Regions from separate parts of the Paenibacillus sp. FSL R7-0189 genome, predicted to be linked through region 3. Evidence: predicted binding sites of a transcription regulator. Region 3 holds the regulator's gene; each other region holds the start of a gene.
The links. The regulator LexA, encoded in region 3, represses DNA repair genes until DNA is damaged. The targets are predictions, from matches to a motif close to CGAACATATGTTCG.
Positions count from the first base shown of each region.

Region 1: the regulator LexA is predicted to act here: its motif matches at 1,934-1,947, upstream of MKY63_RS18005 (ImmA/IrrE family metallo-endopeptidase).
Region 2: the regulator LexA is predicted to act here: its motif matches at 2,242-2,255, upstream of MKY63_RS18045 (YolD-like family protein).
Region 4: the regulator LexA is predicted to act here: its motif matches at 7,380-7,393, upstream of addB (helicase-exonuclease AddAB subunit AddB).

Region 1 is NZ_CP150223.1:4,144,490-4,153,334, reverse strand. It holds gene MKY63_RS18030 (glycosyl hydrolase) at 1-146, opposite strand, end outside; gene MKY63_RS18025 (cytidine deaminase) at 321-737, opposite strand; gene MKY63_RS18020 (NucA/NucB deoxyribonuclease domain-containing protein) at 844-1,275, shown strand; gene MKY63_RS18015 (hypothetical protein) at 1,357-1,506, opposite strand; gene MKY63_RS18010 (YjfB family protein) at 1,656-1,832, shown strand; gene MKY63_RS18005 (ImmA/IrrE family metallo-endopeptidase) at 1,997-2,548, shown strand; gene MKY63_RS18000 (hypothetical protein) at 2,615-2,776, shown strand; gene MKY63_RS17995 (hypothetical protein) at 2,860-3,006, opposite strand; gene MKY63_RS17990 (hypothetical protein) at 3,116-3,451, shown strand; gene MKY63_RS17985 (sigma-70 family RNA polymerase sigma factor) at 3,897-4,391, shown strand; gene MKY63_RS17980 (hypothetical protein) at 4,388-5,377, shown strand; gene MKY63_RS17975 (hypothetical protein) at 5,403-5,660, shown strand; gene MKY63_RS17970 (hypothetical protein) at 6,332-7,006, shown strand; gene MKY63_RS17965 (hypothetical protein) at 7,295-7,798, opposite strand; tRNA gene MKY63_RS17960 (tRNA-Ile) at 8,497-8,570, opposite strand; tRNA gene MKY63_RS17955 (tRNA-Met) at 8,615-8,691, opposite strand.
Region 2 is NZ_CP150223.1:4,154,013-4,158,313, reverse strand. It holds tRNA gene MKY63_RS18065 (tRNA-Leu) at 105-190, opposite strand; gene MKY63_RS18060 (WGxxGxxG-CTERM domain-containing protein) at 350-826, opposite strand; gene MKY63_RS18055 (M15 family metallopeptidase) at 902-1,588, opposite strand; gene MKY63_RS18050 (hypothetical protein) at 1,706-1,870, shown strand; gene MKY63_RS18045 (YolD-like family protein) at 1,867-2,202, opposite strand; gene MKY63_RS18040 (hypothetical protein) at 2,410-2,970, opposite strand; gene MKY63_RS18035 (PH domain-containing protein) at 3,088-3,576, shown strand; gene MKY63_RS18030 (glycosyl hydrolase) at 3,650-4,301, opposite strand, start outside.
Region 3 is NZ_CP150223.1:5,529,123-5,537,967, reverse strand. It holds gene MKY63_RS24230 (hypothetical protein) at 6-527, opposite strand; gene MKY63_RS24225 (DUF896 domain-containing protein) at 577-786, opposite strand; gene MKY63_RS24220 (LysM peptidoglycan-binding domain-containing protein) at 896-1,309, opposite strand; gene lexA (transcriptional repressor LexA) at 1,561-2,187, shown strand; gene MKY63_RS24210 (L,D-transpeptidase) at 2,365-2,703, shown strand; gene MKY63_RS24205 (hypothetical protein) at 2,856-3,236, shown strand; gene MKY63_RS24200 (hypothetical protein) at 3,456-4,034, shown strand; gene MKY63_RS24195 (MBL fold metallo-hydrolase) at 4,083-4,865, opposite strand; gene MKY63_RS24190 (cupin domain-containing protein) at 4,866-5,357, opposite strand; gene MKY63_RS24185 (DUF5316 domain-containing protein) at 5,392-5,595, opposite strand; gene MKY63_RS24180 (hypothetical protein) at 6,021-6,710, opposite strand; gene glnA (type I glutamate--ammonia ligase) at 7,621-8,845, opposite strand, start outside.
Region 4 is NZ_CP150223.1:4,024,419-4,033,263, reverse strand. It holds gene addA (helicase-exonuclease AddAB subunit AddA) at 1-3,733, opposite strand, end outside; gene addB (helicase-exonuclease AddAB subunit AddB) at 3,736-7,248, opposite strand; gene MKY63_RS17455 (class I SAM-dependent rRNA methyltransferase) at 7,952-8,845, opposite strand, start outside.

The DNA of each region.
Region 1 (8,845 bases), 1.4 Mb from region 3:
AGGGTATTCAGCAATAGCTGAGCCGAGGACGACAGTCCCGAATCCGCCGGAGCCATTTGTAATCTGCGAAAAGCCATCTGCCACTGCACATCGCCCACGAACCTTGATGCTGAATCAACCATCTGACGAATAATCCGCTGCTCCATCTATTCTCACCATCCTTTTAAATCTTTTTAAGTTATAGTATGGGGACAATAGTGACATGAACTCAGCGAATGGACATGAAGTTGTAAAATAAGTTGGGACGATATAAGGAACTGCTGAATAATTTCACGGCTCAACAAAAAAAGGAGCTCAGCGGCTCCTCATTACTTTTTTTCTTATCTCGTGTACCTTAAAGGCAATAGCTCAGTGATTTCATATTTAGCTAATCGGTCATCCTCCGATACAATTATCTTGCAGTCTATTCCGTAATCCGCAATTAACTCTCGGCACATGCCGCAGGGAGAGACTACTTTAATCTCTTTTTCCTCGCTGTCTGGATCAGAATGCCTTACCGCAACAATCGTATCAAATTCCTTATAACCTTCGGATATCGCTTTGCCAATCACCATCGCTTCTGCACAGACTGTAATCCTCCCCATGCTGGCTTCCACATGTACCGCTGTAAAAATCTCTCCTGTTTTAGTACGAAGCGCTGCACCCACATGATGACGCCCCCATTCATAACGTCTGGTAATTATATCTTCGGCAGCCGTAATAAGCGTCTGATCCTCAATGGTAATTATGTACTCCATATCCAGTTCCGTCCTCCTTTATTTTCCCTAATTATATTAAATCGCACTGAATTATGATATAAGATATACTATTTTAAGTGCCAAAAAAGGAGGAGCAGAATTGAAAGTGAAAAAATGGATCTCCAGTCTCATCATTGTTGCATTACTTGCTTTGGCTAGTTACTGGTTTGAACAAAACGGAGAGCCTACAGACCCCTCGTCTCCATCCAATTCGAGTGTTGTTCAGCTAACCTTCCCATCAGACCGCTATCCTGAGACCGCCAAGCATATTCAGGATGCCATTGCGAAAGGTGAATCCGCCACATGTACGATTAACCGAGAGCAGGCTGAAGAGAACCGCAAAGAGTCCTTAAAAGGGATCCCTACTAAAAAGGGATATGACCGGGATGAATGGCCAATGGCTATGTGTGAGGAAGGCGGCGTTGGTGCCGACATTGAATACATAACGCCAAGCGATAACCGCGGGGCAGGAAGCTGGGTTGGCAATCAGCTGGAGGATTATGCAGACGGAACCCGGGTAGAATTTATGTTTAAATAACGATCTGTCTGACCATCCCCAGGCAACAGAATAGCCCCACCTGGCATTCGCCAGACGGGGCTATACTTCACATCAGCTAACTTAGAATAAGCAAGCTTTAGTGATGATAACCAGCAAGATGAAAAGTACCAGGATTGCTCCTGTAGAAGTCCAAGGACTACACACCGGACCTACTGATGCTGGACTTACTACCGGACCTACGTTACAACCACAACCATGTTCCATACCCATTTTCAATTCCTCCTAATGATTAATGACTACAGCACAAGATATGTAAAAAGGAGATAAGCCGTTTGGGCGAATTGGCAAACAAATGCCAATCACCTAATGAATTGAAGGCGGACAGTCGATAAACAGGATATACACAAAGGAGGTGCAATATGGATATAGCTGCATTATCAATGGCAATGAGCCAAGCATCCTTAGCTCAAAATGTTGGGATACAGGTCATGAATATTGCCAAGAATCAGGCTGAAACCCAGAGCCAAACTATGGTGGAAATGCTGGGCAAAAGCGTTGCTCCGAATTTGGGAAAAACACTTGATATTAGTGTGTAATTGCTTTATGCTAAGGATACATGAGAACGAACGTTCCTATGTATCCTTAGACTTTTTTTTACTCTACATAGCCCTTCGGGCTTTTCTTTTGCACATTTATGCGAACATACGATCCCATTAGTGATTTATTAGTGATTTTAAACGAGGTGAATAAGTTGGAGAACATGAAATCATATTATCAAATGACTGTGCTTGAGAAATGGACGGAGGATTTATACAAGCGATTAAATCTTCATCAGCCTTCGCAAATTTCAATATCGTATATTGCAGAGCGGCTTAATATCTGGGTTCATTATTTGGATGTGAGAAGCAAGAGCATTGAAGCGTCTGCAGGGATGTACAGCCTGTTTATCGACAACCGCCTTCCAGCCAATCTTCAACGGCTAGAGTTTCTTCATGAACTGTGTCATCTACTTCGCCATGGCAGCGATAATCAGACCTTGATGCCAGAGCATTTCACGCGGGCACAGGAGGACGAATCCGAGCGTTTTATCTTGTATGCGGCGATGCCTTACTCCATGATCTCCCGCATGACATTGCCTGAGCAACGGGAAGATGCCATCTCCTATCTTGCAGCAGAATTCCAAGTACCTGCCGAGCTGGCCTTACAGCGGATTGATCAGATCCAAAGACGTGTGTTCCAAGGGCAATTATTGGCCGTGATGGGAAGAAACGAAGAACGACAGACACATATTCGCAACGGATCACGGAGATAATAAGCTTAGTTGCAGTAGTTCTCTGCATATTCATTTATGGTGGAATTTCTCGTGAGGGGGAACGACATGGAAGCCATTAAAGTAATTGAATTATTACTGACTCATCCGGATTATAATGTAGATGCAGTACACCCCGAAATCCCGGATTTTGTGGGCATTGAGACGATTGAGGTGGATCACGAAACGGGGACCTTCTCCATTTTATTGCAAGAACCCAAAGAAGACTAAAAGAGAATCATTATTCTTCATAAGTTAAAAGGCAGCAAATATAGTATGTCCCGGCAATTCTTCGTTCGCCTACGCCTGGATTACTATCGGTATTTGCTGCCTTTTTGTATTACACAACCCCAAATTAAAAACCATAAGATTTTCATCCCCGGCAGCCTCGGACTTGCCTGGTTTTCCAGCACCTTAATTCGCTGCTCCAGCTCCAGTATTTTCTCTTCTTCCTGCGTCATATTCTTACCTCCTTTCTTATTTGTACATTTACAAGATATCTATGAATGACATAATAGTCTCTGTATATTATCTTATACTATATACAAATTATCTATATGGAGGGAATTAATGAAGAAAAATACAAAATTAATCTTCATCGTTCTAATCCTGTTAATCTGTGGAATAACATCCTTAGCCCTCCACTCCTTCCGAAATCATATGAACAGAGAAGTCATTCATTATCTAATAGAGACAAGAAATTATAAGAAGGAAGATTTTTATAAAGTATACACCCAGATTGCCAAAGCTCCCCTCGTAAGTACCACGGTGATTTTTGCAGACGAACCCTACGCAAGATACTTTTATCGAAAAGAAAATGGAAGGATCTATCAATACAGCAGGGCTCCTGTTAAAGGTAATGATCCTAGCTATACATATAAACATATCGAAGAGGATCTCCAGTGAAGGAGTCACTCTATTAAAAAGACGCGTTTGTCCAGCAGTCAGCACTTGGTGCTTGGGCAAATGCGTTTTTTTTGATCTCCTCTGTTCTAAATAAGTAACCATCGTTTGCGTAGACAATATTGGCGTGCTGCTTAGCAGCTATCGGACACAGTTGATCTTATGCGTAGCATAACCCTCCATTTCGAAGTGTAACGGACCCCATCGCCTTTATTGGCATGAGCAACACCTTACAAGGCCCACTTTTTAAGGAATAGCGTCACTGGGGTCCGCGAACTTGCTCAAAAGTCTATTTATATGCAAATAACGACTTCTGAGTCCATAACCCTCTGGCGATAATTTATGAATAGGCATCCTCTACTCTCAAACACAAAGAAATTTTCTCAGGAACAAAATGTGACCTAATGCCGTCCTAAATGGTGTTATAGGTAAAGGGGGGCACAGTATCATGCAGCGATCCATGACCCGGCCGGGAAATCATGTGATGAAGAGTTACGAAATCTACGCAGATATGCTGTTCCGGATCGCTTTGGTCCATCTAGGCAGCCGGCAAGATGCCGAAGAAGCCACTCAGGATACCTTCATCAAGCTAATAGAAAAAGCGCCAAAGTTCAAAGATGCCGAACATCAGAAGGCATGGCTGATCCGGGTAATCACCAATCATTGTAAAACACTACTGGGCAGAGGCTGGCGCAAGCGCGAGGTTAAGCTGGAGAGCGCTGAGCCAATTGCGGCAGACAGCCCCGAGGATTGGGCTCTGCTGCAGTTAGTTATGGCGATGCCCATGAAGTATAAAACCGTAATCCATCTTTATTATTACGAGGACTATCCCATCCAGGAGATCAGCAAGATTCTGCAGATTAGCCAGTCTGCCGTGAAGATGAGACTTCAGCGGGGACGGCAACTGTTAAAACTGGAGCTGGAAGGAGCGGAACCACAGTGAAGGAAGATCAGTTTCGAACAACATATAAGAAAGCGGTGGATTCGATGAAACCAGGTGAAGAAATGAAAAAAGAATTGTTCGACAAAATGGAGCAGCGGCAGGAGCGGAAACGTCCGCGCAAGACGGTTTATATCGCGGCAAGTGTCGTGCTCGCCGCAGGAATCGGTCTGGCTGGGCCTAGTATATGGCAGCAGTTGAACAGTCAGAGCTCCCCGGGGCAGGTTGCCCAGGTAACTCCGGGTGTAAGCAATGCTGGCAATTCGGGCACAGCTACATCGGGCAGCATTGTCATTCCCAAGCTGAAACTGCCAGATAAGGAATCTGGCGTGAAGGCAGATATGATCGCCTTGGTCGTGTATAAAAATAATATTTACACACAGTCAGCGACTCGCATCGACGCTGCCGATGCTGCCGCTCTGCGCGGTGACAAGTTAGGACGCACTACAGGCGGCATCAACGAATGGAGCGGTAACGACGAATATATTGAGTTAGCCTCGAACATCGGCGAAACGGATCTCTATTCCGTGAAGGGCTATGATTCCAGCTTCCTGATTATGTCCTATTCGGAAATCAACGGCGAGGTATTCGCTGAACTGTATGAGCACACGAACGGCATCACCATAAACAGCGGCGCCGACCTATTCGGCAAGCTGAATCTTGAAGGCCGAGTTACTTCAGCTCAGTGGGAAAGCTTCAACAGCTGGAACAACGGCCTCCAGCAGCAGGCGCCAATCGCCAATGGCGAGGCGCTTGAAGGTTTTCTTACAACACTTCAAGCGGCTAAACCACTGGCAGCAGAGCCGCTGATCGAACAAGGCATCTACGACAGCGAGGACCGCAAGATCATCTATTTGCAGCTGGAAGACAATGCCCGAGTAGAGTTGACGCTGTTCGGTCAAGGCCTTGTACGCTACGGTCTAGCACCGGTATTCTTCGATGTCGAATCCGGGGCATTCCAGCAGCTGTGGGACAGCATGAAACTTTAGGGATGTTGGTGGATACCCAGGGCCTGTGGTTGGGACTGCGGTTGGGATCGGGATTGCGACTGAGATTAGGACTGTGATCGGGACTGCGATCGGGATTGCGACTAGGGCTGCGGTTGGGATCGCGATTGCGATCGGGGCTGCAACTGCGGTTGGGATCGCGATTGCGATCGGGACTGCGATCGGGACTGCGATCGAGATTGAGATTGGGACTGCGGTCGGAAGCAATTGGGTACATCGTTTCGATCGCCTTGCTCTCCATTGGAGGAATTTAGCTGACTGCTAACAAAAACGGCGCTGCTTCCAAACCATTTCATGGTTTGGAGCAGTGCCGTTTTGTGCTTTACTGTATGGTTTATGAGCCCGCATACTAGATATGCTGGTTGTAGAGGTGAAACTACTGACTGTTCCTTTATAGGCTACTTCTCATTGTAATTTCTGCAACTACATCTGCGAGGAGCATGGCACTAACGAGCTAACGAACTAACGAACTAACATCCTCCACCTCGAGCTATCGGACCCAGATGCCGCTATTTGCTGATTTTCAGCCTTTGGAGCATGGTTTCGGACCCCATGGTCGCTAATGCCTAGAAAGAGACTCAAATGCGGTACTTTTTATGCCAATAGCGACTATGGAGTCCGTTAGAATTGCAAATGTGGAGAAAAACCTCTTTAAGGGTCAGCTGGGTCCGATAGGAGCCTCATACCAAAAATGCTCCCTAATCAAACGAAGTTTGGTGTTTAGTATAAGTAAGTTTGCAGCAAGAAAAAGTGCCCCAACAGCTATTTTATCGGATACTGGATAACTCTTTCTTTTTTTCTGTCCATAACAAATCTTTCATACTCCAGAGTCCTTATGTTACTAATCCTCAGTCAAATACAATTCAAATTTCCTCACTATTAAACTATTTCACATGGTAAAATAAACCTGATTTAAATAAAAGGAGAGTACATAATATGGGATTTTTCAAAGGAGTATTACAGGGTCTTCTTACAATAATAGAAGATAGAGAATATCAGAAACTTTCGGAATCAAATACTATAAAAATCGATAATAAATTAACTTATACTCCAACAGTAAACAGACAATTCGCCATCATTGAAATTAAAGGTAATAATTATCTGCATAAAGATAGCATATTGAGCATGAAATTGAGTTCAGGATTTTTATCCATTGGAAACGTTATGATAAGTCGTTCATTAGTGTCAGGAAATCTTGATATGCTTAATTTATCGCAAGATGACTTTAACAATGGCGTTAACCTATATGGAATGATTTCCGATGAACGACAGAATGTAACAGAGATAGTATGTTGCTTGAAAAATGATATTTCCTTAATTCAAGGGTACGTTCAAGAAGCGCTCGCTATTAAAAAGAATGAAGCTGAAAGAAAATTCATAATTCAACAAAATGAACAACTTAGGAAAGAAGAGGAAGAAAAACGAAAAAAATCACAAAAAGAATACTTCCAAACGCATATCAAAGAAAAACAAATTATGAAATATGGAATACGTCACACTAAATGCTGGAGATGTCATGCTCCTTTAGGCACTGAGACACACCCTATTCATTATTCTTGTGGTTGGCTCCAGTGTGACTGCGGTGCATGTAAATGCAATTATCACAGATAGTAAAAGAGTATTTTCGTTTTCATCGGTTACTTCTCCTTAGTGGGTACTTGTAAACTCAACCGCGGTGACCGGGGGCTAGAGTTATTGCTGGATTAATTCTTTAGGAAGCAATTCGCCCCAAAGGCAAATCAAAAGTACGCAGTATTTAGAGCATGCTTCTACATTGTGCGTTCAGTCATTCGCGAGCATCTCCTGTTGAGCATTATAATCCGACTACTACGACATAAAAAAGGAACGCCCACCATGGACGCTCCTTTTTTTCTTATTCGTCTACAAAATTCTAGCTAGTTACGCATTTACACTTTCCGTTTTTCGATCCTGTCTTGCGTGTAATGTTTTCATCGCAAATCTTGCTATCGGCTGCGCAACCAACAGTTCAATCCAAAATGCTATACCAAAGTTTCTTGGCCAGATGTGAAGGAAGTTTTTAAGTGGATCCAGGCTTATTTGTTTCGTCCCAACCCATGTGCCAATAATTGATAGTAAAATAGATAACACCGTGACATTCAATAAAGTATTCAACAGAATCCTTGCATTAAATCCATCTGTTTGTCCCATGAATTTCGGCATCACTTTCCCGACAATCGGTCCTGCAACTAATCTTACAGATAAAACTACGATCATCCACATAAACGGAATAACCTTTAGTGTATCTATATACACTTCCTTACTGAAGCCACGTTCCAACCCCACAATAATAGGGGCAATAGTGTTTACTGAAATGATTGAAATAATGAGTAAAAATAGTATACCTTCTTTTCCGTTTCTGGGCAGTCTTTTGTCTCCATGCATGTTTGTCATCTCCGTGAATAATATTTCAGATGGCAGACGTATCATGAGACATATATTTTTGGCCCAACAAAAAAGACCAATATCTCTACACACTGATTTAATAATTATAACATTTATTTAAAATGAATGTCAGAACTTCTACTAAAATTTATTAAATCCCCCTACTAACAAAGAACAGCTACCTGCATGCGCCTTAACAAGAGCGGCAGTGGCAGAGAAGTAAACTGCCGTACTCTACAAATGACACTAGAAATATTCTAGATTGGCTACAATGATAACCAGTGGTACTTTGCAAGGTTTTTCAGAATATTATTGATGGTCTTAAGGAACGCTATACGCAAATCGGGGCTAAAAAAAAGAATACGAGGACTCATACAAGGAAATTGACTTAGTATGTTGCTACTCTGGTCGGAACTATATAAAGCTAAAGGTAGCTGCTGAACGACTGGGTATGACTCCAGCGATGTTCAACGAATAATACTCACACCTACTCCCAATCATGCAAGAAGAGGCCGTTGATAAAATTGAAGCAGAACTGAATAAATACGCTGAAAAACAGCTCGAAACTGCAGAAAAATAATTCCCGTTAGCAAATCCGTTAGCAAACTCAAAATTCTGTTCTTTATCCATTCTACTTTCTTATATTGCTAAGCTTATAGACAGCAAAAAACCCTTACAAAGTAAGGGTTTTTGATAAGTGGGCCCTGAGGGACTCGAACCCCCGACCAATCGGTTATGAGCCGACCGCTCTAACCAACTGAGCTAAGGGCCCGGATCTAAAAATATCCGAATGTACAATTGCTGTTGTAATAAAATTGGTTGCGGGGGCAGGATTTGAACCTGCGACCTTCGGGTTATGAGCCCGACGAGCTACCGGGCTGCTCCACCCCGCGTCAGAAATAATATTCAAACAGCGACAATAAATAATATACAGTACAAAATGGGTCTACGTCAAGGATGAATTTGTAAAAGTTCTCAAGGCAAAAATCTAACCCCATATCTTCCTTTGCGGGATCGATAAATTTCCACAAAACTTGGGTCATGGTA
Region 2 (4,301 bases), 1.4 Mb from region 3:
TTCGGAAAAAGGAGAGAACTGCAGGAGAGAACTATATAAAAACTTCTCTCCTAAGCTGTTTTAAAAACCAAGGTTTTTCGGAAAAAACCCTTATAAATCAAGGATGCCGAGGACGGGGGTCGAACCCGTACGGTACTCACGTACCGCAGGATTTTAAGTCCTGTGCGTCTGCCTGTTCCGCCACCCCGGCATATTATGTGTTGAAGCTTCATACGTTGTTCACATATAACGCGACAAGAAATATAATATCATGAATATCGATAACGCGCAATCCTTTTTCGAAAAAAAATTATTTACAATAAAAATAACCCGTTCAGCCTAAACCGACACGGGTTATTATAGACGTGGATTATCTACGCTCGTCACTTCTGCTTCTCATTCCGGCAAGACCCAAAAGTCCAAGCAGACCGAGCCAGCCCCAGTTAGATCCTTTGTTAGTCGCAGCATTCGTTGTTGTACTAGTTGCACGGTATTTACCGGTCTGTGTAGTGTTGGTTGCCGGGTTAACAGTGCTGTTGGTTCTGTAGTTATTGCGGGTGTCATTGTAGTTATTGGTGTTGTAGTTGTTAGGTCTGTAATTATCATCGATGCGGATCTTATCTTTCATAATGCTCTCATGCTGATTCATTGTTCCCGTGGTGCCATTCATTAGATTGCCTTCCGTATTCATCATCCGAGTGTGTTCCGCAGTGCCATCCATTCCGGTATTCGCGGCTGGGATACCGCCCAATGCTGCTGATCCAACGGCATTTGATGCATAGCTAGCTCCCATTAGACTCATTGACAGTACAGTACCGCATGCAAGGCTTGTTATCAGCTTGTTCACAGTGTTATGCCTCCCTTTAAGGTTAGTTATCACTGATAATTTCCCCTTGGACGGCACTGTCTATGCATGATGATTTTACTCTTTTACTACATTAACTGTCTTGGTCACAGCATCATAAGTAACCTTTGCTCCAAGTGCCTCAGCCAGCGCACGTATGGGCACATAGGTTATTCCGGTATCGAGAACGCCATCGGTAAGCTTACGGCCGTTTAGGTTAATGGTCACTGTAACGTCTTTGTTCACCTGATCATCCCCTCCGGTAATCTTTTTTAAAGCCTCTTTGGCTTGGTCCGTCGTTGGACGTTTACCTGCCCGAAGTTGATCTATAGTTAAACCGAAAGTCATTTGCAGATGTGAATAATCTTTAAAAGAGGTCCAGTCCCCGCCCCATTCTAATCCAAGCCGCTTAGCCTCCTGTACAACCTCTTGCCAATCCGCAGTCTTATCTTTATCACCATCACGATTGATATCCCAAGAAAGGCTAGTGCCATTCGGCAGCAAAAGCGCAAAATCAAACGCAAGACCATAATTATGATAGCTGGTACCGCCTTTAGCATTGGTAACTATCGGTCCCGGCTTACTTCTACCCTGCGCATACAAAGCATTTTGTTCAGCAATGGTCCGTAGACCCTGAGTAATAACGATAGGGACTCCTCTCGCATGGCTTTGCTGAATCAAAGCATTTGCACCTGCCGCCAAGACAGGGTGAAGCCCGACCAGACGCGCCGCGGATTTTTCCCTCAATTGCTCCAAAGTCAGCATAGAATCACCCCTTTGGTATATTCAATGATGCCCCTGCCCTATTTGCCTGTACCCCTGTCCCCCTTAGGATGATTTCCACAAAAAAGGACAAAATATTTAATGAAAGGTGGGAGACATATGGATATTCATAGCGATAGCTATAAAGTTGCAGCCCTTAGTGAACAGGAAGAAGCACTGGAAATTATTCGGAATGCTGAAGCTTCCATTGCACATCTGACCGGTAACCCTACCGTTACCTTAATCGCTTATGAGAAAAGCGAAGGCAACGGTTCTCAGCATTAAACGATATAGACCTCGACAATATCATCCACATCGATCCACTTCCATTCCTCCGCCCACTGCAGCTTAAACTCACGCGAGTGGGTGTGAATGGAAGTCACAAAGCCACTTAACATCGTATTTTCAAAAGGTTCAAACAGAACAACTGTCACTCGTACATGACTCCGCAACGACAAAGCCAGTGTACATTCGATCTCCTCCAGCTTTTGCTCATCCAGAATAGGCTTGATGCGGCGCAGCGTCTCCCGTTCATCTCTTATAATTCTTGTCTTATGCTCCGGCAGCATCATGCGGCTGCTTTCCCACAGCCCGTTTTTTTCCAGCTTTTTGCCCATGGTAACCCCTCCCTTATAATATATCTATTCTTCTGAACACGAACGTATGTTTGTATTATATCCGCATCTTCGCATATTAATCAATAATCAGGAAAAAGATACCTTTTTGAAGGAGCGCTTTTTATCCAAAAGATGTATATCAATGTATATCCATGTAAGCGCAGCAAAAAGACGCTGACAGATAAACTGTGCAGCGCCTGATTTGATTTATTCTTGAACAACATCTCCAGATACTGAGGTAGCTTCACCTTCGGAATCTATAAGTCCAGTTGCTTCTCTTGCCTCATTAAGCTTGGAGATACCGAACAACATCGCTATATCAGCTTTTTGATTCAATTCATTAAATTGCTCAGCCGTAACATTTGCGGAATCTGCGCCCTGAGAAGCCTCTTTTTTTAAAGAATAAGCACTTTCAAAGGAAATTTTAGACTCTTCAAGCAACTTACGAATGTCTTCAGGCAAGCTGGAGGAAATTTTTACTTTCTCGGCTTGATTCGATAAATCAATTGCGGTACTCTGAAATTGCTTAATTTTCTTCTCCAACTGCTTGTCCGTGAGTTCTCCTGCTGAATAACCAGCAATGGCTTCGTTGAACTCCGCTAAAGAAGATTTTCCCGACTCTTCAAGTTTAGACATTTCATTGTAGAAGTTTTGCACAGTCTCCTGCACTTCTTCTTCCGTGGCAGGTGCCGATGAAGTTGAATTATTGCTGCAGGCGCTAAGGATGACAGTCATCATCAGCATTCCTATTAGTAAAGCTTTTTTCATTATTTATCCCTCCACTTAACAGGATAATGTCGGTTTGTGTAAAGCGCAAATGAAATATATGTAAAATGACTGTTATGTTATAATTATTTTAATTGTGATCAGAAAAGGAGGGTATTTATGCCTTATTGCACCACCTGCGGAGCGGAATACAAGCAGGGCGCTAAATTTTGTGGAGAATGTGGAACCAGCCTTAACGGTACCGCTCCAGTGACCGCCCATCGACCAGCAGAAGATAATCATGTCAATCAAGAAGTTGTGCTCTGGAAAGGCAAACCTGCCGGCATCTCAGATCGACTTAAAGGAATTATAGCTCTTAACACAACTTCATATACCATTACAAGTCAGCGCATTATGTTAAAGACCGGACTTATCGGTAAAAATGTTGAAGAAATCGAATTGCTGCGCGTACGCGATTTATCCGTGAAACAGTCAATAATGGACCGGATGCTTGGCATCGGGTCATTAACTGTATTTTCTGATGATGCCTCAGCGCCTCAGCTTCTTTTTCGAAAAATCCATGATGCCCAAACCGTCAAAGATGTTCTGCGCAAAGCCGTTCGTGACGAGAAGATCGCCAACAACATTAGCTACCGCGAACAAATTTAAGACGCTCATACGTAAAAAGGCCCCGGAAAACCGGGGCTTTTTGCTTGCGCTTGTACACTTGAAGTACTCTTTTTTAAGGAAGATAAAATGCCCCCGCTGGGATAACCCCCTTGATCTGGCTAGGACTCTCCCACTGCAAAACAACCCGGGCGTCGCCCGCATTCTCATAATACTCCACCTTTATTTCATACGGCTTACCTGCTATCAGACTTATGCTTCCTTTTCGTTCCTGGCCGCTCTGATTTACCCAACTATCAATGACTAGCCCGCCATCAATCCATACCCGTATCCCATCATCAGAGTAGGAATAAATGGTATAAATCTCGCTAAAAGCAGCCGTCAGCTTCCCACTCCACCGCACAGAAAACGCATCTACACGAATGGCAGGATCAGGCGAACCTTGTCTCCATGAAAAGTTAATATTGGCATCCGTACGCAAAAGTGCAGGTGTGCCGCTAAGCGTCATGTTATTGTAGTATTGCCCACAGAGTCCACTCTCCAGCACACTATCCCCGATAGCAGCGAAAGCGGCGGCCTCAGCAGCATACTCCTCTCGTGTGAATACCATTTTGTCGTTCATAAAAGCTTTTATCACAGCATCGGTATTCTTCTCATAGAGGAGTTTCCCCCAGGTCAGCTGATAAGACCATTTGGGCTGCGTTTTGGACAACAGTTCAGCAGACGGAAGCTCTCCATTCTCACCAATCGCAATCAGCTTGCCACGA
Region 3 (8,845 bases):
TAGTTCTATTCGTGAACTACTTCAATGTTGTGAGCTTTAGCAAATGCTTCTAATCGTGTACTCATCGCATTAGTATCATAGCGATTCATAAGTCTTGTGAAAATCCATTTCGTACGTTTCCCTTTGTGCTTAATGACTACAGCTCCACGCGAAAGGGTGATTTTCTCAATATCTGCAGCTGGAAGCCCGCGTTCGCGATTGAATTTAATAGTAGACAGTCTTGCTTTTTCCACCTTCAAGTACGGACGACGGAAGAACAATAGCGCTGCCAGCAAATAGTACAGTACTACTCCCAACCAATTAGCCAGCATGCCATTTCCTTTGGCCTGATCAATAGAACCAACTACCCAAAACATAGTGCCAAGTATCACTAACACTACCGGAAATGCAATGTTGCGACCTTTAAAGACTTCGGCATTCTGGGTAGGAGATTTAGAGGCATAAATCGTATCCTTGCCTTGTTTCTTTCTTTGCTTGTTGATTTGCTGTGTGTTGCGTTGAACCATTCTTTCCCAAGAACGGGCCATGTGCGTTCCCCCTAGTCATCCTGAAATATCTATGAAAAGGAACAGCGAGCTAATGTTTAAGCCCCTTGTTACCTTGTTCATGCTCATCGTTATCTACTACTTCAATAGTATTTAATTGTGCTCGGAAGTTATTGCGGATATTCCCCAGGTAAATTTCACGAAGCTTGGCGCGTTCCGCCACTTCCTCTTGATTAAGGCCTACGCTCTTCTGTTTGCGTGCCAATTCGTTAATTCGCGCGACCAACTCATCAATATTCAATACTTTCCCTCCCCCTATAAATTAATTCTAACTCTGCCATGAGAAAAAGAGCTTGTCAAGGTCTACTCCCTGCAAGCTCTACTGGTCATTCTATTATGTTCTCAGAAAATTAATAAATAGGTAAAGTAAGTATGTCTCCAGCGTTAATTTGACTACTCTTAATCCCACTTGAACGTTTAATTCCTTCTATATAAACAACTGTCTTCATATCAGCCGGTTTATTCTTAAGGGCAATACTCCATAGTGTATCTCCACGTTCAACCACAATCCGCTTCTCTTCCTTCATTATAGTCGTCGACCCTGCAAATACATTTCCCACTACTGTTAGGCCAGAAAATACTAGCACGATAATCAATATTAACTTAATAAAGAAGTCCTGACGGAACAACGAAATCATCCCTCCTAGCAAACGTTCCGTTATCTCTTTCACCTTAGCGGAATTACGGGCAACGTCATTATGTCCTAAAGATTCAACCACTGGGGCCTTATCGTAGATGCTGCGGTATGTACTGTATTTTAGCATAATTATCATCCTCCAAACACTTGTTCTTACTTTCGAATTCATAATAACACGAACATGTGTTTTGTTCAATACTATTTCAGAACAATTGTTCTCTTTTTTTCGAGAGACTCATGTGGTACATTTTATTATCATTTGTCTACCATTTTTTAACTCTAGCAGATTAATATTTATAATAGTTAGAACTTATGTTTGTGCGAACGGTAGTTCTATGTTATAATTTTCCCAAACATTACTATATGGGGTTGATTCCAATGTCAAAGATTTCAAGTCGCCAGCTGGCGATCCTGGAATTTATACGAAGCGAAGTCCGCAGCAAGGGTTATCCACCTTCCGTCCGGGAAATTGGAGAAGCTGTTGGCCTTGCTTCCAGCTCCACAGTTCACGGTCATTTGGACCGGCTTGAGAAGAAGGGACTTATTCGTCGAGATCCAACGAAGCCACGTGCAATAGAATTACTAGGCCAAGAGGATTCAGAGAATGTTCACCAATTCGCCCAGACCATCTCACGGATTCCTGTCGTAGGTAAAGTTACCGCCGGGGTACCTATCACTGCTACAGAGAATATCGAGGACTACTTCCCACTTCCTACTCACTATGTAGGTGACAACAAAGTATTTATGCTCTCAGTTATGGGTGATAGTATGGTGGATGCTGGCATTATGAATGGTGATTATGTAATTGTTCGCCAACAACAAACAGCGGACAACGGAGATATCGTTGTAGCCATGACTGAAGAAGATGAAGCAACCGTTAAGACCTTTTACAAGGAACGTGATCATATACGGCTTCAGCCGGAGAATCCAGCTTATGAGCCTCTTCGCCTTAATCGCGTAACTATTCTCGGAAGAGTCATCGGATTGTTTCGAGATATCCACTAAGTATGCACTCCTACCATAAAAGGCTGTTCCGCAAATGCGGAACAGCCTTTTTTCTGTGTATTTTGCTTTCTCAACCACTAACGAACATTTGTTCTCGTTCGCTAAAATGGGCATTTTCTATGAATAACCGTTTAGGCGTTCTGCTCATATCCTAATTAGAAAGGAGTGTTGTGCATAATGCCAAATTACCGAATTATTGTAGATCTGACCCAACGAATGTTATATCTTCTGGACAATGATATTGTGATTAGAGGTTTCCCTGTCGGCATTGGTAAGATGTTAACCCAATCCCCAGTGGGAGAATTCACGATTATTAACAAACAACCCAATCCAGGCGGTCCCTTTGGTGCCTTTTGGATGGGACTGTCTAAACCACACTACGGGATTCATGGAACGAATGATCCTTCCTCCATTGGGAAAGAGGTATCCCACGGCTGTATCCGGATGTACAACGAGGATGTGTTAACACTCGCAGCTATCGTCCCTATAGGAACACGAGTAACGATAAGGAATTGAATTCGCTGAGGACGTCACAACCCCCAAATCACCATATACAGAATGGGGGTCATTACATAAGTAAGTATTTTTTCATTAGCATACTAGGAGTTTGGTGATTATATGTCGAATATTGTTAACAGGATTGCAAATTGAAAAGGATGTGTTTAGTTTTGAATAACTCAAAAATTAGAACCCTCGTCGATTTTAAAGTCGATGCACTGGGTAAGCTGTCCGGTTTACTTTTAAATGATGAACAAGCTAGTGGAAAAAAAGTGAATTTGCTCACCTCTTTTGGCAGCATTCAGGGAATCGTCTCTCCAGCCGTCTCCAACAAAGAGGATGTATTTGATTTAAAATCTTTGATGGATGATGTAATAGTAGACGAATACATATCTTATTTGGGAGCAGAACACCCTGATAAAAATTTCAGCTATAACTTTGTTGTCCTCAATGACGTTACTGTAAGACCTTATGCTAGTTATGGGACTCCGATCGAATACAAACAGCTGATTGTTTATACCGATCATATCACTGCCTTCAATTTTCTATAGGTTACATACTTACCTTAAAAAGCACCCTTGCAGCAACCCCCAATTTTGCGCCATTTGCAGAATCGGCAGGTTTCTCCGGGTGCTTTTTTTGGGCTAATTCCGAAGCCGATCCTATAATTCCACGAATTTCCCTTTTAAAAGATACTAGTGGGGATCATTCAGGCATATCTTTCAATAAGCAACAATTTGAGTCTAATGAGATAACTGGGAGGTGATTATATGCTGATTATCTTAGTGTACTTATTTGCTATTTTAGGAGTTGTTTTAATTCTAAGTGCCGCCATTATAAAATTGAAAACGCTATCCACTTCATCTGATATTTCTATGCTAGTTAATGCGGCTGCATCCTTTAACATCATTTTCACCAAAACATTCATTCCCCCCAATCAATCTCACTTGATCGCACTTAACGAACCTAATAAAAAATTAGCAATAGGCACCAGAAATCCGAAGAGCAACAAAAAAGCAGTAGCAAAGCTATACTCTTTCGATAATGTAATGGGATCCGAGATTGTGGTTAACGCACTTACCCTTTCAAAAGTCTCCAAAAGACAACAAAACAGCAAAACAACTGCAACTAGTGCAGATATTAACGTCCTTAAGGAACCTGATGAAGAAGCTAATGTGATAGAAGAACTCACGCTTAAAATATATATGAACAGCAAAGAAACGCCTGTGTATTGTATTTCCTTCTTGCCAGGTTTATTGCCTATTCGACAATCCGACAACCAGTACAAGGAAGCTTACTCCCAAGTACAACAATTACATGCACTGTTCAGATCAATCGTATCTGAATAATTAAGTTGTTATCGCCACACCTCTCATTTGTTTTCGACATTGAAAGAACTAAAATTGCACACTGAACCCATCAAACTGGTGAATACCCGTACCATGTGCCACTTCCTTTTGCTCACGCAACTCACGAACTGCCTTTTTGACCCCTTGCAAAATAGATGGATCTAAACCCAGCGTATTATGAGAGCCGTATACTTGGGTAACCCCTGGAATTTCTGTAATCTTCTCTAAGGATGCCACTAAATCAGCCGGACTAGTCGAAGGGTAAAAAGCATAGATTGGCGTAACGTCATACAATAAATCACCTGTAAACAGATATCCGTTGGCATGATCAAATAGGCTGATATGACCTGGCGAATGACCTGGTGTGTGGTAAATTTCTATTTCGCGCCCACCTATGTCGAGCACATCCCCCTCTTGTAAAAGAGCCGTTGGTTTCCCTTGAAAAGGTATGTAGGTGTTAGGATCAAAGGTTTCAGGAACAGGAAGGGTGATGTCTCGACTCATATCCTTTCGAATCTGGGCAAGGGACAAGCCTTTTATTCCGTTAATCAGCCAATCCTCATCCTCTTTATGAACATAGATTGTCTCGAATTGTCCGTGACTGCCAATATGATCTGCATGCACATGTGTAGTTATGACAGCGATAGGTAAATCCGTTAACTGATCCGTTATTCTTTTTATATTATCAATACCTAATCCCGTATCAATTAACGCGGCTTGTTTTTGCCCCAAGAGTAAAAAAGAATGCACCTTTTCCCAATGTCCATATTCACTGATTGCATAGGTGGTCGGATCAATTTCCGTTACTGTAAACCAACGATCTTTAACCAATTACGCTCCCCCATTCCATTTTTCCCTTACATGCTCTTCTCCCTTATAATAATCCGCCTGTTCATCCGCTTGATAGATTTCTTGATAAGGCAAAATGTTGATTTTGCCTGAGTCTGGATATTCGCAAACATCTATTCCCTGATTCGTTCGGAGATCCAGATACCTGCATGGTGCATCCGTATGATTATAAAGCTGGTGCGCCCCTTCCGGTCCCATTTCGAAAAATATTACATCTCCTTCCGTAACCTCCGTAATACCCTCAGGCGTTCTTAACATCGCTTTTCCCGCTAAAATCACAAATATCTCTTCAGCATTTCTATGAAAATGATAAGGATAAGAATATTTATCAGGATCTAAAGATCTGATATCAAAAACTAAATGCTTGGAGCCCACCATTTCAGCTAATCTTTCACTCGTATGCCAAGCAAACTCTGGGATCGGGGACTGTTTTTGAGTAAATGAGACCGTATTTTCATTAAAAATCTTCACCATCTGCACACTCCTCCTCCTTATATTTTGCGTTCAATTACAACAAATAAAGAATCCCAGCTATAGCTAATGAAATAAGACCACCTAAAGCGGACCCATTCGCTACTTTGTTTTTAGTTTTACGGTCTTGCTTAGATTCCGAATAAAAGTTACCTCTTTGTTGTGTACCTGTCGTGAAGGCTCCAACACATATACCTGAAATTATAAAAAATCCCAAGCCTATGTAAATAAAAATTTGCATGAACTTACTCCTTCGCAGGTAAGAATTAGTTATCTATATACAAGATATTTTAACATTAAATTCCTCTGCTACGCGCCATGACTTTCGGACCCAGATGACGCTATTTGCTTATTTTCAGCCTTTGGAGCATGGTTTCGGACTCCAGTGACGTTATTCCTAAGAATGAGGCTCATATTGAGTGTTTTTAATGCCAATAGCGACTATGGGGTCCTTTAGTATCCAAAATGTGGGATAAAGCTTCATATAAGGTCTGCTGGGTCCTATACCGGGCTCATACGCGAAATTTGCAACCTCAGCAAATGGAAATTGGCGTTCAAATGAAGTAAGGTACCAAAAAGAAGAAGAAGTGTGCCAACAACCATTTTTTGATTATGGTTATGGCACACTTCTTCTACTCCATACAACCCCTTCGGTTCTGTTTACACTTAATTCCTTTCAAGTTCAAGTGTTGCCAGTGAAACCATCACCCAAGGTGCAAAGTTATTCGACGAATCACCCTTAGGATTGTGTATCCGAAAAAGAAAAGCTTCCCCCGCCTGATTTTTCCAGACCATATAATCTTCTATCCCCTTATCACTGGTAGCCTGCAGATATAATTCTGCAAAACCTAGAGGATGTTCAATTAGTTCCCCGCTATGGTCGTTTGCTTTACCAATTGCAGAAAGCTCGGTTTGTCCCTGTTGCTTCAAAGCTGTGAGATCGTAACCGGCAGGCAAGTGTTCAATTTCGGCATAATAGGTTGGATCCTCAGTTAATGATAAACGACCAGACTGTGAGTCTAGTGTGAAACCCTGAAAAACATACAGGGAATATCCATCACCTTGCCCAAGTGTACCTTCTTGCCCTGAGACCCCTCCCTCCTGTTCACCAAATGCTTTGGTCTTTGGTCGATCGGATGCTAGAGGATCAGTGGCCTCCGGACTGGCGGACTCCTGCGCCTCCATAGAAGGAGTAGCAGAAGGTTCGGGAGTGGTTGTAGCTTCGACAACTGGCGTAGGTGCTGCACTTGACGCTGTAGGCTCTGTCTCGTTTGTTGTTTTATTGTTACTACATGCACCGAGAATTGAGGCAGACAGAAGAATACTAGTAGCTGTAGTTAATAATATTTTTTTCATTACGCACCTCCTTATTACTATAATAGTTATTACCCACATGACTAACGTATCCTCTTATTCTTCAAATCTTTTCTTCATTTTTATTGCTACGGATTGAAAAATTTCATTCAATCGACTCACTCTTATTGACAGCTATGGAGTTGTGCTCGAAATTCAAATTGTTCCCGGACGATTCGGGCACCTACTATCTTAATTAATGCCACCAGATTCCATAAAGTGACCCATGAGATCTTAGTTCTTCTCGGTTTTATAAGGTTAATTGGACTGAGCAAGAGCAAGGTAGACGATAAATCAATTAAAGTGAAAAAAATTTACAATCACTTTTACTTTAACACTTTTAGAATATACAAAAATAATAATATAGCGACTCACAGCCAACCGCGGGGTGGTTCTGTAAATCGCCATCCTTAATGATCTGTAACTCAGATTTGTGTCAACACTCTTTGATAAATCCTTTTAAAGTCAGAGCGATGCGGGAATATAACCAATATCTGTCATGACTATGCAGACTCGTCTGAAGAGTTATTTTTTTGATTTATAACTTCTTACTAATAAACTTATACCTTTAAAAATCAAAACCACTAAAATCCCGAAAATTATCAAAGTTAATATTAAGTTTGACCAAACTATATCCAAATTCACTCCTCCGTCTCTGCATTTAATTCTTCTATATCAAATCATATCCCATTATTTATGATAAATGAACAACTTCTTACACGTTAAAATTGTTAATCAACAATATGCCAATTTTGATATTCACCTGTAAAACATCCTCGAATAACCTTAACCTCAGCTATTTGTGGGCATTTCGCGGGCATTTTTCGTAGACATATCATTGATGGTTACAAAACCACTATTTTGCCCAAACAAAAAAACCCTCAACACCAAAGGTGTCAAGGGTTTAAAGGTTCTAGTACAAAGTCATGTATTGGTTTCTTTCCCACTCGTGAACCTGAGTACGATAGATATCCCATTCGATTTCTTTCAGCTCGTAGAAGTGAGCCAGCGCATGTTCGCCGAGAGCTTCGGTAATTACATGGCTGCGGATCATTTCGCTTAGCGCTTCTTTCAAATCGGATGGCAAGCTCGGGATGCCTTCTTCAATACGCTCTTCCTCAGACATCACATAGATGTTACGGTCAATTGGGGCTGGAAGATCAAGCTTACGCTTAATTCCGTCTAGCCCTGCTTTCAACATAACAGCAAGTGCGAGGTATGGGTTAGCTGCCGGGTCCGGATTACGAACTTCAACACGTGTGCTAAGCCCTCTCGAAGCCGGGATACGAATCATCGGGCTACGGTTACTTGCAGACCAAGCTACGTAACAAGGTGCTTCATAACCAGGAACAAGGCGTTTGTAAGAGTTCACTGTTGGGTTAGTAATCGCTGCAAAAGCACGAGCGTGCTTCAAAATACCAGCCATATAGTAACGTGCAGTTTTGCTCAGACCTAGCTTGTCACTTTCATCGTAGAACATGTTTTCTTTGCCATTAAACAAGGATTGGTGAGCGTGCATACCCGATCCGTTAATACCAAACAAAGGTTTAGGCATAAAAGTTGCATGCAAGCCGTGTTGACGGGCAACCGTCTTCACAACGAGCTTAAAGGTTTGAATTTGGTCAGCAGAAGTGATCGCGTCAGCATATTTGAAATCAATTTCATGCTGGCCGGAAGCCACTTCATGGTGGGATGCTTCGATTTCAAAGCCCATTTCTTCAAGGGTCAATACGATTTCACGACGGCAGTTTTCTCCTAAGTCCGTAGGAGCTAAGTCGAAATAACCACCTTGGTCGTTCAATTCTGTAGTTGGGTTACCTCTTTCGTCTGTTTTGAACAAGAAGAATTCAGGTTCAGGTCCAACATTCATCGCTGTAAAGCCCATTTCTTCGGCTTCCTTCAGACAACGCTTCAGGATACCACGTGGGTCTCCAGCAAATGGAGTACCATCAGGCATATACACGTCACAAATCAGACGTGCAACACGGCTATCAGTCACCCAAGGGAAGATTACCCAAGTATCAAGATCTGGGAAGAGATACATATCGGATTCTTCAATCCGTACATAACCTTCAATGGAGGAACCATCAAACATCATTTTGTTGTCGAGTGCTTTTTCCAATTGGCTAACCGGAATC
Region 4 (8,845 bases), 1.5 Mb from region 3:
TATAACTGAATGGCATTTCTCTAAGCTTCCAAGAAGAAGCTATTAATCTACGTCCAAGTTCATTATTATAAAAAGCTTCTATCTGATCGGGAGCTACAGCCTCCACCTGCTCAGCAGTTAGAATAGCCACTCTCTGAAGTCGGGCTAAGGTTTCTTCCACAACCATAGGATCAACTGAACCCTCCAGCGGAATATGCTGCATGACTGTATGGTATGCTGTCCCGCGTTCCGCTGGGGTCAGACTGCGTTTTTCCATAAATTTCGGACGCCGCAAATGAAGACTGTCCGCACCTGCAACACTTGGACGTTTATCGTTTTCTATTGAGGTTGTAGAATTGCCTTCTTCCAGCAGATCAAAAGAGGGCTGCTCCTGTAATGACAACAACGCTTTTAACTCCGTAACAGAAGTTTTAGCCGGAATACCTGAGGCTGCCGCATACGGATAATTCCATTCCAGTCTTCTAGCAATTTCATCGCTAGTCTCTGTTTCATATATATTTACAGATTCACCCTTATGCAGTGCTTCGAGTACAGCTTGCCGTTCCTCTACCTTATCTTCAGTCTGATCCGTTGGCAGGAACGCCCCAGAATTAAGTTCGGAAGCATTTTGCACACTGATGCTCCAGTTGGAGACATCGTTGTGCAGCACCGTGGAGACGGTACCTTCTGAACCGCCCAGCTTACGAAGAATCGCCGCAGCAGGGTGCCGGATCAATGCCGGTCCAACCCAATCCAAATAGCTGCGCCCTCGGGCCAGCAGATGGTCTGCAAGCAGCAGCTCATCCCGGTTCTGTACGCTGCTCCAGCTAGCGATTTTGCGTGGCAAATCTCTTACGGTGCCCACTAGAATCATTTTATCTCTCGGACGAGTTAACGCCACATATAATACACGCATTTCCTCAGCTAATAACTCAAGCCGTGTACGCCGGTTAATAGCCAGATAAGGAAGTGTTGGGTAACTAACTCGCGTTTCCCGTTCCACAAAACGTGGCCCAAAGCCAAGCTCTTTGTGCATAAGAAATGGCGAATGCAAATCTTGTCGATTGAACTGTTTTGCCATCCCGGCTACAAAAACAACAGGGAACTCCAGACCTTTGGATTTATGGATGGTCATGATTCTGACGCCATTGCCTTCTTCACCGCCACCGCCAGCTACACCCAGATCTCCGCCATTCTCACGAAGCCGTGAAATGAACACCAGAAAACGGAACAATCCGCGTGCTGCGGTATCATTCTCAAATTGCACAGCCCGATCATACAAAGCTTTAAGATTGTTCTGGCGCTGCGAGCCTCCAGGCAGTCCTCCAACCCATTCCAGATAGCCGCTCTCCCCATAGATACGCCAGATCAGCTCACTGAGACTACCTTGTCTAGCCGCATTTCTCCAGCTTTCCAGCTGTTCTAGGAAATGTTTAAGCTTGCGCTTCAGTTCTGGACTGATCTGCGGCAGATCTTTATCAGGTAAAACATTATTTTCGACGGTGCTTGCGGATTCAATCACATGAGCCGAGAAGAGGTCATACTCTTCTTCAGCCTCTTTTGCATCTTGCATATCCACCGCCATCTGTACTGCTTGAAAAAAAGGACCCTGACTACACATACGCACCGTAGCCAATTCTTCTTCCGTTAATCCGACCACAGGTGAACGAAGTACGCCAGCCAGCGGAATGTCCTGCTGAGGATTATCAACTATTTTTAAGAGGGAAAGTGCAATTTCCACTTCTGTAGCTTCAAAATAACCTTTATTCAGATCACCATAAGCAGGGATTCCTTCCATCCGAAGCTCTTCGATGATTAGAGGGGTCCAGATTCTTGCCGAGCGAAGCAGGATCACGATATCACCGTAAATAACCGGACGCATAATCTTGAGTCCTTTATCGTAGATAAGCAGTGGCGATCCACCGGTCATCCCCGTCATTTGTGAAATACGCCGGGCAATTGCCCGCGCTTCCAGCTGCGCCGTCTCGCTCTCAATGGCTTCACTCTCCTGAAGTGGCGCCTCACCGTCTTCAGAGGTCTCTTCTGACTTCCCTGCTGCCGAACCACGATCAATCAATAATAACTCCGGTGCAAAAAAGGTATCAGGACCCTTCTCTGCTGCACCTGGGAAATTCGCTCCGTAAACAAGCTCAGCGCGTTCATCATAATTAATCTCCGCTACCGTCTCATTCATAATCTGCCGGAAGATCATATTCACGGCATTTACAACCTCCATGCGACTGCGAAAATTACGGGCCAGATCGATGACCGAACCGCTAGATGATTCATTACCGCTAGATGATTCATTAGTAATTTCAGATAGATCATCGATTTGGTGTGAGCCAAAGCTGCGGTATTTATCCAGGAATAGCCCCGGCTCCGCCAGACGGAATCGATAGATACTTTGCTTCATATCTCCGACCATAAACCGGTTACCGGGTGTTTCACGGGATATTAGCCGCACAATCTCCTCTTGCACGCTATTCGTATCCTGATACTCATCCAGCAGAACCTCATCGAATTGAGCACGGTACTCCATAGCTGCATCAGAAGGCAGGGAATGACCGGGCGTAGAGTCCGGATGGCGTAGAATTTGCAGACAATAATGCTCCAAATCACTGAAGTCGACTAGACCTCTTCCGGCTTTTTCAATTCTATAACGTTCACCGAATGCTATCACTGTCTCTGCAAGCTCTGCCATCAGTGGAGCCGCTTCGTTCAGCTCTTTCAAAAAAACCTCAGGCGGACGGCCAAACAATGCTTTCTGAAGATCTAAAATACTCTTCTTCACACTGTCGCGCAGTTCCTTCACCATTTCCTGCAGTCCAGGATCTGTCGAATCCTTCTTACAAGCCTTTAATTTCCCAAAATATACTTCCATGAAAATATCATATAATTCTGCCCAAGGTCGTTCGTTTACGGCATCCTGCAGTGCATTTACCATCTCAAGATCAGCGGTTAAATTCTCAGCATAGGGTGCCGGACCGCCCGGCTGCAGTGCAATCTCCCGGCCTTGAATCAGCTGACTGGCTGCGCCCGCAAGTGTCAGCTTCGCTTCTTCAAGAATGCTCAGCACCCATGGCGTTCCACCCAGACTTTCGGTGTCTGGCAATGAGAAATCAGCTGCAGTATCACGGAGCCATTGCGCAGGCCAAGGATGGCTGCGGGCATAATCATGCAATCGCTGTATGAGCGCATGCACTGCATCATCACTGCGTTCACCACTGAACCAATCAGCGAGCTGCACAAATATACTATCCTCGCCATCCGCACCTGCTTCACCGTACTTTTCCTCCAGCAACTCTTCGAGCAGCTCCTGCCGCATCATCTCCGCTTCATGCTCATTTAATATGCGGAAACCCGGATCAATCGGAATCATTTGATAATAACGCCGGATCACTTCCAGACAGAAGGAGTGCAACGTTGTAATCGAAGCTTTGCCCAGCAGGGATAGCTGACGGCGCAAATAGACGTTCTCCCCATTCTCCTCCAGCTCCCGATCAAGGGCTTCCCTGATCCGCTGCCGCATTTCGGCAGCCGCAGCTTTGGTAAACGTAGCTACTAATAGCCTGTCTACACTGAAGCCGTTCTCTTCCTTACTGATTTTTCGAATAATCCGTTCTACCAGCACCGCCGTCTTACCGGAACCTGCTGCCGCAGCAACGAGGATGTCATCACCGCTCTCCGCAATGGCGCGCCACTGGTCATCACTCCATATACTTCCTTCCGGTTTCGCTTCTATTTCAGCCTTCATACTCAAGGTGTAGTTCCTCCTTTGCGGGACAGCAGATCCCATATAACGTCCTTCCCTGGCTTACCCAGATTGTTATAGCTGTTGCCTTCCACAGCTTCATCGAACTGGCAGACAGGTCTAAAGGAACAGAATGTGCAGGCGGTCTCCTGCCCAATTCGGTACGGCTCAATCGCCACATCACCTTCTGTAATCCGTGTCCCGATATCCGAAATTGTCCCTCTAACGGAGGATAATAGATGACCCCACTGCTCTGGTGTAGCTACTGAAGCACTGCTATAAAAGCTGCCGTCAGCTTTTACTGCTACAGGCACGATAGAAGAATACCCTTTGTCTAAAGTGGTATCCATCAGGGAGACAACCTCACGATCTGCTGTAAGCAGTCCTTTCATCTTGAAGCGTTTCAACAGCTCTTGCTCAGCCTGTTCCTTGTTCATCCCATTGGATGAGGTCAACAACGGATCATGCACATGGAAATAAAGTGTGCCGGCTGGAAGTGCCGGCTGCCCCAGCCATTGCTCCGAATATGTTAGCAGCACATCCAAATAAGTCAGCATTTGCAGCGATAATCCATAATACACCTCATGCAGCTTGAGATCCTTTTGGCTCGATTTATAATCAATTACCCGCAGAAGAATTCCGTTCTCTCCACGGGCCATATCTACACGGTCAATCCGGCCAACAACCTCCATCACGCAGCCATTTGGCAGCGTAATCCTTAAAGGCGGCAACTCCTTATCCGGTCCAAAGTCCAGCTCCAGCCCTACTGGCTCAAAGCTGCCCCGGCGGGCGTGCTCGCCCAGAATCACAGAAGCACGTCCAACAATATTCTTAAGTTTACGGGAGATGTACCCGTAACGTTTGGAGCTCATTAGGATTTCACCCTGCAACATCGGAGATAGCCGCTCTACTGTCTCACTGGCCTCACGCCGACATTCATCCGGAGACAAGCTGCCCCAGCCCCGTCCCTCTTGTTTCAGTCTTATCGCCATATCACTTAACGCAGCATGGAACAGCTGTCCAATATCAGGTGCTTGCAGCTTATATAGCTGACGCTCCTTCAGTCTTAGTCCGTAGGACGCAAAATGGGAAAATGAGCACGCAACAAATTTCTCCATCCGGGACACACTGCCCCGCAGTGTTGAGCCACCATACAATCTGAGGCTTGTGCCACGCTTTAGCTTCGTTCCCTCATTACGATAGAACAGTGAGCTTAGCAAACGTTCCAGTTGAAATTTACGATTTTCGTTCTTAGTAAACCAGTTATACACATCCCACCATAGCTCCGGAATTTCTGTCCCCTGGCGCCACTGCCGCAGCTGCATAATCAATGCGCGAAGACTCTGTTCTGGTTGACCAATGAAACCGAGATGAATAGGATTTCCGACTTCTGCCGGTAGTCCCGCAGGGGGAAGTGCTGACAAACTATGCTCTTGAACCCTTGGGAACATTCTATGCAAATGCCGGATAACCTCAGAGGGAAGGAGAGCTTTGCCCTCATCATCCGCTGTAGCGTAGCTAATCCAGAGCTTTTGACTTCCTGTCGTTAGCGCATTATAGATCAGAAACCGCTCGTCCAGCAGTTTACGAGAAGCGCCGGGAGCAAGCTCCATTCCAGCATTCTCTAGTACGGAGCGTTCACCTTCCGAGAGAATTCCATCTTCCTTAAACTGCGCAGGCACAACACCTTCATTAAATCCAAGCAAAAAAGCGTATTTAACCCCTGTTGGGCGAGTCCGATCCATATTGCCGACCAATACTTGATCCAGTGCGGGCGGAACTAGTCCCATTTTAAGCTCAGCAAGTCCTGTCTCTAGAACTCCGGTGAACACTTCAAACTCAAGTCTTTCATTGCCCATCATTTCTACTATCTGATCTAGCAGATCAAGTACCGCACCCCACAACTGGCTATGTTCCCTAGCCTTCTCGGGTTGGCCCTTCTCCATAGACTTAACACTGAGTTTCTCCAGCTTTTGTGCAACATCCGTCTCTTCAAGCAGCTTGTACATTGCCGTACATAGTTCAAGGCCGCTTCGGCTTTTCTGGATTCGTTTCTCAAAAGCAAATAATGGACCTGTTATACTAGCACGGCATCGTTCCATAGTAGCAAGCAGTTCATCATCCATCTGTCTGCCGCCTTCCAGCGACAAGCTAGGAATACCTTTCCATGAGCGGCCATCCGTCCAGCGATACCCTTGAATCCCACAAGCCAGCACATAGTTTTCTAAAGCATCCATATCCTCACGTGTAATACTACCGTCTAGCGGAAGCAAAAGCTCCGTCTTTACGCAACGGAATACATCCTCGTAACGCCAGCGACGACGCACTACATCCAGCGCGGAACGTATAAATTCCACTAGCGGATGATGCAGCTCATTTACCTTCTGGTCCAGAAAAAATGGCACTCCGTAATCTTGGAACAACGGTTGGATCAGCTGCTCGTAATCGCCAATATTGCGCATCAATACAGCCATTTCGCCATATTTTGCACCTTCATCACGCGCCAGTCTAGTCATTTCGCGCAGTGCTCCCTCAACCTCTGCTCTGTGCGAAACTGCGGCGCCTATGGATATAGCCTCTCTTGCCAGTTCATCCGCACCTATCCAGGCCTTCCGGCGATCATATCCCCGTTCAAGGTGAGCAAGTACTGGACTTTCTTCAAAACGTGGAAGAACCGTTGGCTCCAGCAGCTCGTCCCACACATCAATGCCCAGCTCTTCAGCTATTCCACGCAGTTTAATGTAAGTAACCGCAGTGGGGTGAAACAATTCAAGCTCATTCAACTGATCTCCATATGGGTAAGGACGATCAATTGTAAGCGAAACGGTCAGCTGCGAAGCTTGCTGCATCAATTCTCGAAGCACTACGAATTCCTGCGGAGTAAATCCATGGAATCCATCTACCCAAATCTCCGCCCCGCGAATATAGGAGGAATCAGGAATATGCTCAGCCAGTTCTGCTAAACGATCCTCTTCATCGATATAGAGACGTGACATTTCCTTCTCTAAATCGCTGAATACCAGCTGCAAATCATCCAGCTTACCCTCAAGAATAGGACTTCTTGCAATAGCTCCTCGCATAGCGGACAACTGCTCTTCTAAATCAGTGGAACCCAAACAGCAACGCTTCATCTCCGTGTGCAGTTGGTTCAGACGTTCCACAAAACCCGGTCTGTCTGCTGAGGCACCGAACAATTTCAGTTCCTCTTTGCGACGACTGATGATTTTGTAAATTAACATTTTCTTACCTTCATCACTGATTGGCAGACTTGCACTGCCACCAGTTTCCTGCTTCACACGATAGGCAAGCCGCGAAAAACTCAGTGTCTGCGCCCGAAGGCTTCCCTTCACATTCCCTACGGTCAAAAGCCCCCGTTCTGCTCCAAAAGAACCTTGCTCTGGCACAAGAATAATAATCGGCGCACCAAGCGGTTCCTTCTCTAAGGAAGAAGAGATAGATTCCCATATTTTTGTTGTCTTGCCACTGCCCGAGCGGCCTAGTAAAAAGGTTACCGACATAAATGATAGACTCCTTCCGTAGCGGAGAAAATATATAAATTACAAGGTGAAATATCCACCTATTGATTACACTCCAATTAAAAAAGTTCAGTGATTCCTCGTCCCTTCAGTATATCATAACCACACTAATCGGAACATGTGTTTGCTAGTATTTTCTAATGTTTTACAAAGGATAACAGCTACGAGTACAAATAAAAAAAAGCAAACCTCCGGATTTTGGCGGCTTGCTTTTTAGAGTGTTTAGTTTGTTTTTAATGCCAGATGTGCAACGTTAGATAGGAGCTGCCAATGTCAGAGCATATGGTCAATGTTAGACTGTTCGGCGTTCAGTGCTCAGCGTTCAGCGTTCAGCGTTCGTCATTCGGCATTCGGCATTCGGCGTTCAAATTGCACATTTTCGGCTAGGCTTGTTTCATTAATTACTTACGGACCCAGGAGCCGTTATTCGTGGATTCAGTGATGTTTTGGCAACTTTTCGGACCCCATTGATGCTATTCTTCGAAAATGTGTTGCATTACGGGTGTTTTAAGAGCAATAGCGCCTTTGGGGTCCGTAAGAATTCAATAATAGGCTGTTTACGCTAAATAGAGTCATCTGAGTCCGTTGGCAACTACTTGCCTTACAGTCGACTCACGGCCACCCTACGTCCAGCCCTTTTATCCTATTTGTTACTTGGCACTGTAAACCTTTTTGACCTTCAGGCTTATTTTTTACTCCGCACTTCAAAAATCGCAAACTTCAGATAGTGTCCTTCATTAACGCCAAGTATTTGTGGGTGGTCTTTGCCTGCGGCCCGCCATTCCACAAGTCTCAACACCTTGCCAGCATCTTTAGCTGCATCGGCAATCGTTTCGAGGAACAGATCTGGCTGCATATGGTAAGAACAGCTTGCGGTAACCAAATAGCCGCCTTCGTTCACCAGCTTCATCCCGTGCAGATTGATATCCTTGTAACCACGGCAAGCGCCAGCTACTGCACTTTTGGTTTTGGCAAACGCCGGAGGGTCCAGGATGACTACATCCCAAGTTCTTCCTCCACCTGCCGTCATCGGCTTGGATGTGTCGGTTTTGGCTGTTTTGCCTCCGGATTTAGGATTTGTAGCAGCTGCTGCCGTCTCTGTTCCACTTGCAACTGTCGCCCGTTCAGAACGTTCCTCTAGTCCTTTAACCTGATTCCGTAAATATGCAAAAGCATCATCCACTACGAATTCAACACGATCGCTAAAGCCGTTCAGCTCCACATTCACTTTGGCACTCTCAATGGCATGCGCTGAAACATCGAGGCAGGTTACTTTTTTCGCGCCATACTTGCAGGCATGCAGCGTGAAGCTGCCCGTATGTGAGAAGCATTCCAGCACTGTCGCACCGTCCCAATAAGGGAACGTTACATGTTTACCGCTCTTATTAACTGGCAAGGTCTGTAGCGAACCCTCCTCAGTTTCGATTTCCTGCAGCGTAATGCCGCTTCGTCCCCCCCAGCCTTTCATGAGCGGAGCAATAGAAGCTCTATTCTCACGTTGGTCAAAGAAGTAGCCAGTCTTCTGGCCTTCTTCAATATCAACGACCAGCTTCAGGCCATTCTCACTCACAGTTACATG